One region of the Pseudomonas sp. 1L-B-1-E-C1 genome, then DNA from elsewhere that is predicted to be linked to it. Evidence: predicted binding sites of a transcription regulator. Region 1 holds the regulator's gene; the other holds the start of a gene.
What was found. The regulator FliA, encoded in region 1, starts transcription of late flagellar genes. The targets are predictions, from matches to a motif close to CTAAAGTTTNNNNNNNNNNNGCCGNTAA.

Region 1 (5,065 bases):
ACCACCACGCTGGCCAAGCTCGCCGCGCGTTACGTGCTCAAGTACGGCGCGCAGAACGTTGCGCTGGTGAGCATGGACAGCTTCCGCATCGGCGCGCAGGAACAACTGAAAACCCTCGGACGCATTCTCAACGTGCCGGTAACGCACGTCGATCCGGGCCAGTCGCTGGTGCAGGCATTGGATCCACTGCTACGCAAACGCGTAGTTTTGATCGATACTGCCGGGCTGCAAGCCAGTGATCCGGCGTTGCGCATGCAGCTCGAGAGCCTGGCCGGGCGTGGCATTCGCTCGAAAAATTATCTGGTGCTGGCAACCACCAGCCAGAAACAGGTTCTAACCGCCGCTTATCACAGTTACAAGCGGTGCGGGCTGGCCGGCTGCATCCTGACTAAACTGGATGAAACGGCCAGTCTCGGCGAAGTGTTGAGCCTGGCGATCAGTCATGAATTGCCGGTCGCGTACCTGACCGATGGCCCACGGATTCCGGATGATCTGCATCTGCCGCGCCGTCATCAACTGGTCAGCCGCGCCGTCAGCGTGCAAATGCAGGAAGAACCCAGCGAAGAAGCCATGGCTGACATGTTCGCTGATATCTATCACAGCCCGACCAAGCAGGTTGGCTGAGGTAATCATGAACAGTTTTTGTACCTACATCGATGGTCTGCCACGCATTGTTCCGATCGGGAACGCGCAGCCAGTAATGTGGCCTCCGTCTATGCAAGACAAGGTAAAGAAATAACATGGGCAGCATGCATCCCGTACAGGTGATCGCGGTGACCGGCGGCAAAGGTGGCGTCGGCAAGACTAACGTGTCAGTGAACTTGTCGCTGGCGCTGGCAGAGCTTGGCCGTCGGGTCATGCTGCTGGACGCCGACCTGGGCCTGGCAAATGTCGACGTTCTGCTGGGGCTGACACCCAAACGCACACTGGCCGACGTGATCGAAGGCCGTTGCGAATTGCGCGACGTGCTGTTGCAGGGGCCGGGCGGGATTCGCATCGTGCCGGCGGCCTCCGGCACGCAGAGCATGGTGCACCTGAGCCCGGCGCAACACGCCGGCCTGATCCAGGCGTTCAGCGATATCGGCGACAATCTCGACGTGCTGGTGATCGACACCGCTGCGGGTATTGGTGACTCGGTAGTCAGTTTCGTTCGCGCTGCGCAAGAGGTGTTGCTGGTGGTCTGCGACGAGCCGACTTCGATCACCGACGCTTACGCGCTGATCAAGTTGCTCAACCGCGACTACGGCATGAACCGCTTCCGCGTGCTGGCCAACATGGCGCAGAGCCCGCAGGAAGGGCGCAACCTGTTCGCCAAGTTGACCAAGGTCACGGATCGCTTCCTCGACGTCGCCCTACAATACGTCGGCGCCGTGCCGTACGACGAAAGCGTGCGCAAAGCGGTGCAGAAGCAGCGCGCCGTCTACGAAGCCTTTCCCCGTTCCAAGTGTGCGCTGGCCTTCAAGGCCATCGCCCAGAAGGTCGACACCTGGCCGCTGCCCGCCAACCCGCGCGGTCATCTGGAATTTTTCGTCGAGCGTCTCGTGCAGCAAACCGCAGGGCCTGTGATATGACCGCCAGTGGCATGAATCTTTACAAAAAGTCGGCGCGTGACGCGCAATACGAATTGATCGAGCGCTACGCGCCACTGGTCAAGCGCATTGCCTATCACTTGCTGGCACGCCTGCCGGCCAGCGTGCAGGTCGAAGACCTGATCCAGGCCGGGATGATCGGTTTGCTCGAAGTCTCGACCAAATACGACGCCAGCAAAGGCGCCAGTTTCGAAACGTACGCGGGCATTCGAATCCGCGGCGCGATGCTCGACGAAGTGCGCAAAGGGGACTGGGCGCCACGCTCGGTTCACCGTAATACCAGGATGGTCAGCGACGCGATTCGCTCGATTGAAGCTAAAACCGGCCGTGACGCTAAAGATCACGAGGTTGCGGCCGAACTCCAATTGAGTCTCGACGATTACTACGGGATTCTGAATGACACCTTGGGCAGTCGCCTGTTCAGTTTCGACGACCTGTTGCAGGACGGCGAACACGAAGGGCTGCACGAGGATGGCGCCAGTGCGCATATGGAGCCGTCACGCGATCTGGAAGATGAACGCTTCCAGGCGGCGCTGGCGGACGCGATTGCCAATTTGCCGGAGCGTGAGCGACTGGTGTTGGCGCTGTACTACGACGAAGAGCTGAACCTCAAGGAAATCGGTGAGGTCCTTGGCGTCAGTGAATCGCGGGTCAGCCAGTTACACAGCCAGTGCGCGGCCCGTCTGCGGGGGCGTTTGGGGGAGTGGCGAGCGCGCTGAAGGCAGTGTGGGGACACTGCGAAACGAGGCTGGTGCGGTGATCAACGGCGCCGGTCTCGATCCGTTGTGCTCCAGACAAACTTTAAGTGCTGCGCCGATTGATTGAAGTGGCGCGTCCAGGTGCTGGGCGCGTTTAAGACTGCTTGGAGGTCGAATTGAACAAAGACATGAAAATCCTCATCGTTGATGACTTCTCAACGATGCGGCGGATCATCAAGAACCTGCTGCGCGATCTTGGGTTCACCAACACCGTCGAGGCCGACGATGGCACCACTGCCATTCCGGTGCTCAACAGCGGCAGCATCGACTTTCTGGTAACGGACTGGAACATGCCGGGCATGACCGGTATCGACCTGCTGCGCCACGTGCGTGCCGATGAAAAACTCAAGCACCTCCCGGTGTTGATGGTGACTGCCGAAGCCAAGCGCGAGCAGATCATCGAGGCCGCTCAGGCCGGTGTGAACGGTTACGTGGTCAAACCTTTCACGGCTCAAGCGTTGAAAGACAAAATCGAGAAGATTTTCGAACGCATCGGCTGATGAATGCGCGGGGGAGCTATGGAGCATAACGAATCATCCCAGGGCGATTTCGAATCGACCCTGAAAAAACACGCGGTCGAACTGGTCGAGAGCCTTGAAAAAGGCAGGTTCGGCGACGCGGTGCAACTGATCCATGAGCTCAATCAGACCCGTGACCGCGGCCTGTATCAGGAAGTGGGCAAGCTCACACGTGAACTGCACAGTGCGATCGTCAATTTCCAGATCGATCCGCACATGCCGCAGGCCGAGGAAGTGTCGCAAATCACCGACGCCACCGAACGCCTGGGCTACGTGGTCAAGCTGACGGAAGCCGCGGCCAACCGCACCATGGATCTGGTGGAAAGCGCCACGCCGGTGGTCAACAGTCTGGCTGATGAAGCGCAGACGTTGAGTGCCGATTGGGGCCGCTTCATGCGTCGCGAGGTCGGGGCTGAAGAGTTCCGTGAGCTGGCGCGCCGGGTCGACGGTTTTCTGTCACGCAGCAGCACGGACAACCGTGCGGTGTCGAGCAACCTCAACGACATCCTGCTGGCTCAGGATTACCAGGACCTCACCGGTCAGGTGATCAAGCGTGTGACCCAACTGGTCACCGAAGTCGAAAGCAATCTGCTCAAACTCGTGCTCATGGCCAGTCAGGTCGACCGCTTTGCGGGCATCGAACATGACCGCGCCGCAATGCTTGCCGAAAAAGATCCACAAAAACATCTCTCGCAGGGTGAAGGTCCGCAGATTCATGCCGATAAACGAGAAGACGTTGTGTCCGGTCAGGACGATGTGGACGATTTGTTATCCAGCCTTGGATTCTAGTATTTCGGAATTTCAGGTTTTTTGGGTTTTTAGACCTGTAGGAGCACCCCATTAATGAGCTTCGGCGCCGATGAAGAGATCCTTCAGGATTTCCTGGTTGAGGCCGGCGAGATTCTTGAGCAACTGTCCGAACAACTGGTCGAGCTGGAAAGCCGCCCGGATGATGCAGATCTGCTCAATGCAATTTTTCGCGGTTTCCACACTGTAAAAGGGGGCGCCGGCTTCCTTCAGCTCAATGAGCTGGTGGAGTGCTGTCACATCGCCGAAAACGTGTTCGACATCCTCCGTAAGGGTGAGCGTCGCGTTGATGCAGAACTGATGGACGTTGTGCTGGAAGCACTGGACGCGGTGAACAGCATGTTCAGCGAAGTCCGCGAGCGTGCACCGATCACCGCCGCCACGCCGGAACTGCTGGCCGCGCTGGCGCGTCTGGCCGAGCCGCAGTCGGCTGATGAAGCTGTTGCTGCACCGGTAGAAGTGGTGGAAGAGCCGGTCGCCGAAAGCGCATCGGACGACATCACCGACAACGAATTCGAACAACTGCTGGACTCGCTGAATGCCGTCAAGGCACAAGCCGAGGCCCCGGCTGCTGTTGTGGCCCCCGCGCCGGTTGCCGACACGGCCGCCAGCGATGAAATCACTGATGCCGAATTTGAGTCGCTGCTCGATCAACTGCATGGCAAAGGCCAGTTTGCTGTCGATGCGGTCGCTCCGGCGGCACCAGCAGCGCCGGCCGCGCCTGCTGCGGGCGATAGCTCGGACATCACCGACGACGAATTCGAAGCCTTGCTCGATCAGTTGCACGGCAAGGGCAACTTCGCCGTTGACGCGCTGGAATCGGCCATCGCCTCGGCGCCGGCAGCCCCTGCTGCACCAGCCGCAGCAGCGGCCGGCAGCGACCTGATCAGCGATCACGAATTCGAATCGCTGCTCGACGAATTGCATGGCAAAGGCAAGTTTGACGCCAGCGCTGCGACTGCTGGCTCCGCGTCGAGCGTCGCCACGCCAGCGGCGAAAGCACCGGCTGCCGCTGCTGCGCCGAAACCTGCGGCCAAGCCTGAACCGAAAGCCGAGGCGCCGAAACCGGCTGCCGCTGCTGCACCGGCTCCGGCCCGTGCTCCTGCGACACCGCCAGCGGAAAAACCGGCCAGCGAAGCGGAAACCACCGTGCGCGTCGACACCGCGCGGCTCGACGAGATCATGAACATGGTCGGCGAGCTGGTGCTGGTGCGTAACCGTCTGGTGCGCCTGGGTCTCAACAGCGGCGACGAAGCCATGTCCAAGGCCGTGTCGAACCTCGACGTGGTCACCGCTGACCTGCAGACCGCCGTGATGAAGACGCGGATGCAGCCGATCAAGAAGGTCTTCGGGCGCTTCCCGCGTCTGGTTCGCGACCTTGCGCGGCAGCTGA
Region 2 (5,065 bases), on a different contig from region 1:
GGCATAACCGACCACCCGCGCCACCTGCGCATCCGGATAGCTGCCGGCGACCAGTGCCCGACGCGCGGCGTTGGCGCGGTTGGCCGAGAGTTCCCAGTTGCCGTAATCGCCAGTGCCAATGTACGGCTTGGCATCAGTGTGGCCGCTGATGCTGATTTTGTTCGGCACCGCTTTGATGGTGTCGGCCATGGCCAGCAGGATGTCTTCGAAGTACGGTTTCAGGCGCGCGGAACCAGAGTCGAACATCGGCCGGTTCTCGGCGTCCATGATCTGGATGCGCAAGCCGTTCGGGGTGATTTCGAAGAGGATCTGATCCTTGAATTTCTGCAGCTGCGGGTTTTCGTCGACCTTGTTCTGCAGTTCTTGCAGCAGCAGTTCGAGACGCTCCTTCTCCACCTGCTCGGCCATGCCTTCCACCTGCTCAGTGTCGACCGTGACCTTGTCCGGTTGCGGCTGCGATTTCACTTCCGGGTTGAGGGTGTTTTCCGGCGCCAGGGTCGGTGTACCACCGAGGTCGATGATGTACGGCGTGCCGCTTTCGGAGAAGCCGACCGGGTCCTTGAAATAACCGGCGATGGCGATCTTCTGTTCCGGCGTGGCGGTGGACAGCAACCACAGCACCAGGAAGAACGCCATCATCGCCGTGGCAAAGTCGGCGAAGGCGATTTTCCACGCCCCGCCGTGGTGCCCGGCGGCAATGCGCTTGACACGCTTGACGATGATCGGCTGATTATTTTCCATGACTTAACGACCGCGAACCGCTTGTTCCAGCTCGGCGAAGCTTGGACGGTGCGCCGGGTACAGAACCTTGCGCCCGAACTCGACCGCCAGCGACGGCGGCATGCCGGACGCGGAAGCCACCAGCGAAGCCTTGATGGCTTCGTAGACGTTCAGCTCTTCCTTGGCATCGTGCGCCAGGGAGTGCGCCAGCGGGCCGAAGAAACCGTATGCCGCGAGAATACCGAAGAAAGTACCTACCAGTGCCGCACCCACGTGCAGACCGATCGACGCCTGGTCGCCCTCGCCCAGCGAGGCCATGGTCACCACGATACCGAGTACCGCCGCGACGATACCGAAACCGGGCATGCCGTCGGCGATGCCGTTGACCGCGTGCGATGGGTGTTCGAGGTCTTCCTTGAGGCTGTACAGCTCCATGTCGAACAGGCCTTCCAGTTCGTGCGGAGCCATGTTGCCGGAGGACATGATGCGCAGGTAATCGCAGACGAACGCGGTCATGCGTTCATCCTTGAGCACCGCCGGGTACTTGGCGAAAATCGGGCTCGCGGCCGCATCTTCGATGTCGCCTTCAATCGCCATCATGCCTTCGCGGCGGCTCTTGTTGAGGATCTCGTAGATCAGCCCGAGCACCTCCAGATAGAAGGTGTGGGTGAAGCGCGAACCGAACATGCTCAGGGATTTCTTGAGCACGTGCATCGTCATGTAACCGGGGTTGGCCTGGAGGAATGCGCCGAGGGCCGCACCGCCGATGATCATCACCTCGAAAGGCTGGATCAGGGCGGCAATCTTGCCGTGGGAGAGCACGTATCCGCCGAGCACGCTCGCGAATACGACGATGATGCCGATAATTTTAGCCATAGGTAGAAGGTACTTACTGAGTCGGGTTCAAGGTCATATTCGGAAGTTAAAAAATCTCTTCTTCTACTTATCGGCAAAACTGCGCCAGACTATAGCCAGTTCAGGCGAAAAGCCAATTTAGCCCATGCCGGGCGCGTCTACAGTCAGTGAAGATCTTGTCCAGACATGGCTAATGAAACGAACATTGCGTCGGTAAAACCGACCACCCTCCAGGCGTGGGTCAAGCTGCTCGACAGCGTCCGTCTGCCCGTGCCACAAGAGGCTCACGACAAAGTCTGCCGGGCGATCCGCGACAATCGCAGCTCGCTGCGCGACATTGCCGATCTGATGCAGGACAGCCCGGCGCTGGCCTTGAGCATCATCCGTGAGGCGAATCGTCACACCCACGGCACCATGGCCGCGCCAGCGGAAAATCTTGAGGTAGCGATCAATCGCCTCGGCCTTGCGCGTACCGAAGAATTGCTCGCGCGCCTGCCTGCAGAACCGCACAGGCAGATCCCCAAGGCCTTGCGCCAATTGCAACTGATCAGCCAACACGCGACGCAACAGGCCAACGGCTTTTTTGCCAGTCGCCTGGCGCGGCTGTGGCAGGACATTCATTGGGGCAGCCTGTTGTTTTTGTCGCCGCTGTGGCCGTTGGCACTGACCTATCCACAGTTGCTGGAAGAATGGGAACTGCGGGTGATCCACAAGGGCGAGTCGGCGCGTGTGGTTGAGAAGCAATTGTTCGGCGTGCGCCTGTTGAGAATTGCCGAAGCGCTGGTCCATGCCTGGCACCTGCCGATCTGGGTCGAGCAAGGCTACAAATTGCTGCTCAGCGAACAACGCGAACTGGTCAAGGTATTGCGCATCGCCCGTGACAGCGAACACCCGCTGCGCCAGCAGAATCGCCTCGACGATGACCCGACGCTGCGGCGCTGGCTCAATCAGCCGGCCAATACTGTGCTGCTGGCCAACGGCTTGGCGCTGTCGGCGCAACAGGCCTGGGACAGTCCGCACAGCAAGCGCTGGCAGTACCTGACCAGCCTGTATTTGCAGATTTCCATGGACGAAGTGCAGCAACAGTTGCACCAGCAAGCCGCGAACAGCGCGCGCCAGCATGCAATGCCTGATTTGTGGCATCCGGCGGTTTCGCTGATCTGGCCGTGGGGCAGCCGTCGTTTGCCTGCCGGAATGCTGCCGGCAGCGGCACCGAATGTCGAAGATTTGAGCCAGTGGCGTCGGCAATGCGCCGAACTGCTCGCCGAGCCCAGTCGCTTCACCAATGCCATGAGCCTGACCGTCGCTGCCCGCGAGGCACTGGTGGCCAGCGGCATGCGCCGGGTGATGATTCTGATGGCTGACCGCACGCACTCGACTCTGCGCGTACATCAAACCGCCGGCCTGCCCAAGGACGCGGCGGCTCTGAGTTTTGTCGTCAGCCAGAGCAAGGTACTGCAACGCTTGCTCGCCCAGCAGGCGCAGGTGCGCATCACTCCAGAGAACAACGCGCAGTTCTCTGCCTTGTTACCCGCGAGCCTGCGCACACTGTTTCGCGGCGAGCATCTGTTCCTGCGGTCACTGGTCAACAACGGCCGGGTGATCATGATCGTCGTCGCCGATCAGGGCGGCGGGCCGTTTGCCGACATCACCGAGCAAGCCTTCGGCAAAACCGCGCAGTGCATCGAAAAAGCCCTGCACAGCTTTAGCAGCCGTGGCCAATGAGCCTGCGCTACAATCCTCCCCTTTGTGCTCTGGAGACCTCACATGTCTGACTTCTCTGGCTTGCCGCTCGTCATCGAGCCGAGCGACCTGCTGCCGCGCCTGGAGTCCCCGGAACTGATTCTGGTGGACCTGACCAGCCCTGCCCGGTATGCCGAAGGTCACTTGCCCGGCGCACGTTTTGTCGACCCGAAGCGCACTCAGCTCGGCCAGCCACCAGCGCCCGGGCTGATGCCGGCGAAAGCCGATCTGGAAGCGTTGTTTGGTGAGCTCGGTCATCGCAAAGATGCGGTCTACGTCGTGTATGACGATGAAGGCGGCGGCTGGGCCGGGCGCTTCATCTGGCTGCTCGATGTCATTGGCCACGACAAGTACCACTATATAGACGGTGGCCTTCCGGCCTGGCTGGCGGACGGCATGCCCATGTCGATTCAGGTGCCGGCCCCGGTCGGTGGACCGGTCTCGCTGACCCTGCACGACGAACCGACCGCCACCCGCGAATACCTGCAAAGCCGTCTCGGCGCGGCCGATCTGGCGATCTGGGACGCGCGCGGGCCGCTGGAGTATTCCGGCGAGAAAGTTCTCGCAGCCAAGGGCGGTCATATTCCTGGCGCGGTCAATTTCGAATGGACCGCCGGCATGGATCAGGCACGCCAGTTGCGCATCCGCAGCGACATGCCGCAGATCCTCGAAAACCTCGGGATCACCAAGGACAAGGAAATCATTACCCACTGCCAGACCCATCACCGGTCGGGCTTCACTTATCTGGTGGCCAAATCCCTCGGTTATCCGCGGGTCAAGGGCTACGCCGGTTCCTGGGGCGAATGGGGCAACCACCCCGACACGCCTGTCGAGATTCAAGCTTCCAAGGACAACTAATGAAAGAGCGTCTGTTTATCCTCAGCCAATACCTGCTGCCGCATCACCTGCTGTCGCGCCTGGCCGGCTGCATCGCCGAATGCCGCGTGCGCTGGTTCAAGAATGCCTTCACCCAATGGTTCGCCAAGCGTTATCAGGTGGACATGTCGCAAGCACTGGTCGAAGACCTGACCGCTTACGAGCACTTCAACGCCTTCTTCACTCGTGCCCTGAAAGACGGCGCGCGTCCCCTGGACGAAACCCCGGGCGCGATCCTCAGCCCGGCCGACGGTGCGGTCAGCCAGCTCGGCCCGATCGAGCACGGCCGCGTGTTCCAGGCCAAGGGTCACAGCTTCAGCGTCCTCGAATTGCTCGGCGGTGACGCGGCCAACGCGGCGCCGTTCATGGGCGGCGACTTCGCCACCATTTACCTGTCGCCGAAGGATTACCACCGCGTGCACATGCCGCTGGCCGGCACCCTGCGGGAAATGGTCTACATCCCGGGACGAATTTTCTCGGTGAATCAGACCACCGCCGAAAACGTTCCCGAGCTGTTCGCCCGCAACGAGCGTGTGGCGTGCATTTTCGACACCGAGCGCGGGCCGATGGCCGTGGTGCTGGTCGGCGCGATGATTGTCGCTTCGATCGAAACCGTGTGGGCCGGTCTGGTCACGCCACCGAAGCGCGAGTTGAAAACCTTCCGCTACGACGAAACCGCACGCGCGCCAATCCATCTGGAAAAAGGCGCAGAACTTGGACGCTTCAAGCTCGGTTCGACGGCGATCGTGCTGTTCGGCCCTGATCAGGTGAAGTGGGCTGAAGAGCTGGTGGCCGGCTCGCCGGTGCAGATGGGCCAGGGTCTGGCACTGCCGAAAGCGTGATGCTGTTCGCGGAAGCAGCCGAGGCTGCT

Region 2: a site for FliA is predicted at 1,664-1,691, ahead of motA (flagellar motor stator protein MotA). Genes of this name have one in related genera too.

The regions. Positions count from the first base shown of each region.
Region 1 is NZ_JBXAWN010000012.1:106,230-111,294, forward strand. Features, by position in the region: gene flhF (flagellar biosynthesis GTPase FlhF) at 1-624, shown strand, start outside; gene fleN (flagellar synthesis regulator FleN) at 741-1,571, shown strand; gene fliA (RNA polymerase sigma factor FliA) at 1,568-2,308, shown strand; gene AC0Z4S_RS20950 (chemotaxis response regulator CheY) at 2,476-2,847, shown strand; gene AC0Z4S_RS20955 (protein phosphatase CheZ) at 2,866-3,654, shown strand; gene AC0Z4S_RS20960 (chemotaxis protein CheA) at 3,709-5,065, shown strand, end outside.
Region 2 is NZ_JBXAWN010000002.1:403,396-408,460, reverse strand. Features, by position in the region: gene motB (flagellar motor protein MotB) at 1-741, opposite strand, end outside; gene motA (flagellar motor stator protein MotA) at 745-1,596, opposite strand; gene AC0Z4S_RS05490 (HDOD domain-containing protein) at 1,762-3,300, shown strand; gene rhdA (thiosulfate sulfurtransferase) at 3,343-4,176, shown strand; gene asd (archaetidylserine decarboxylase) at 4,176-5,036, shown strand.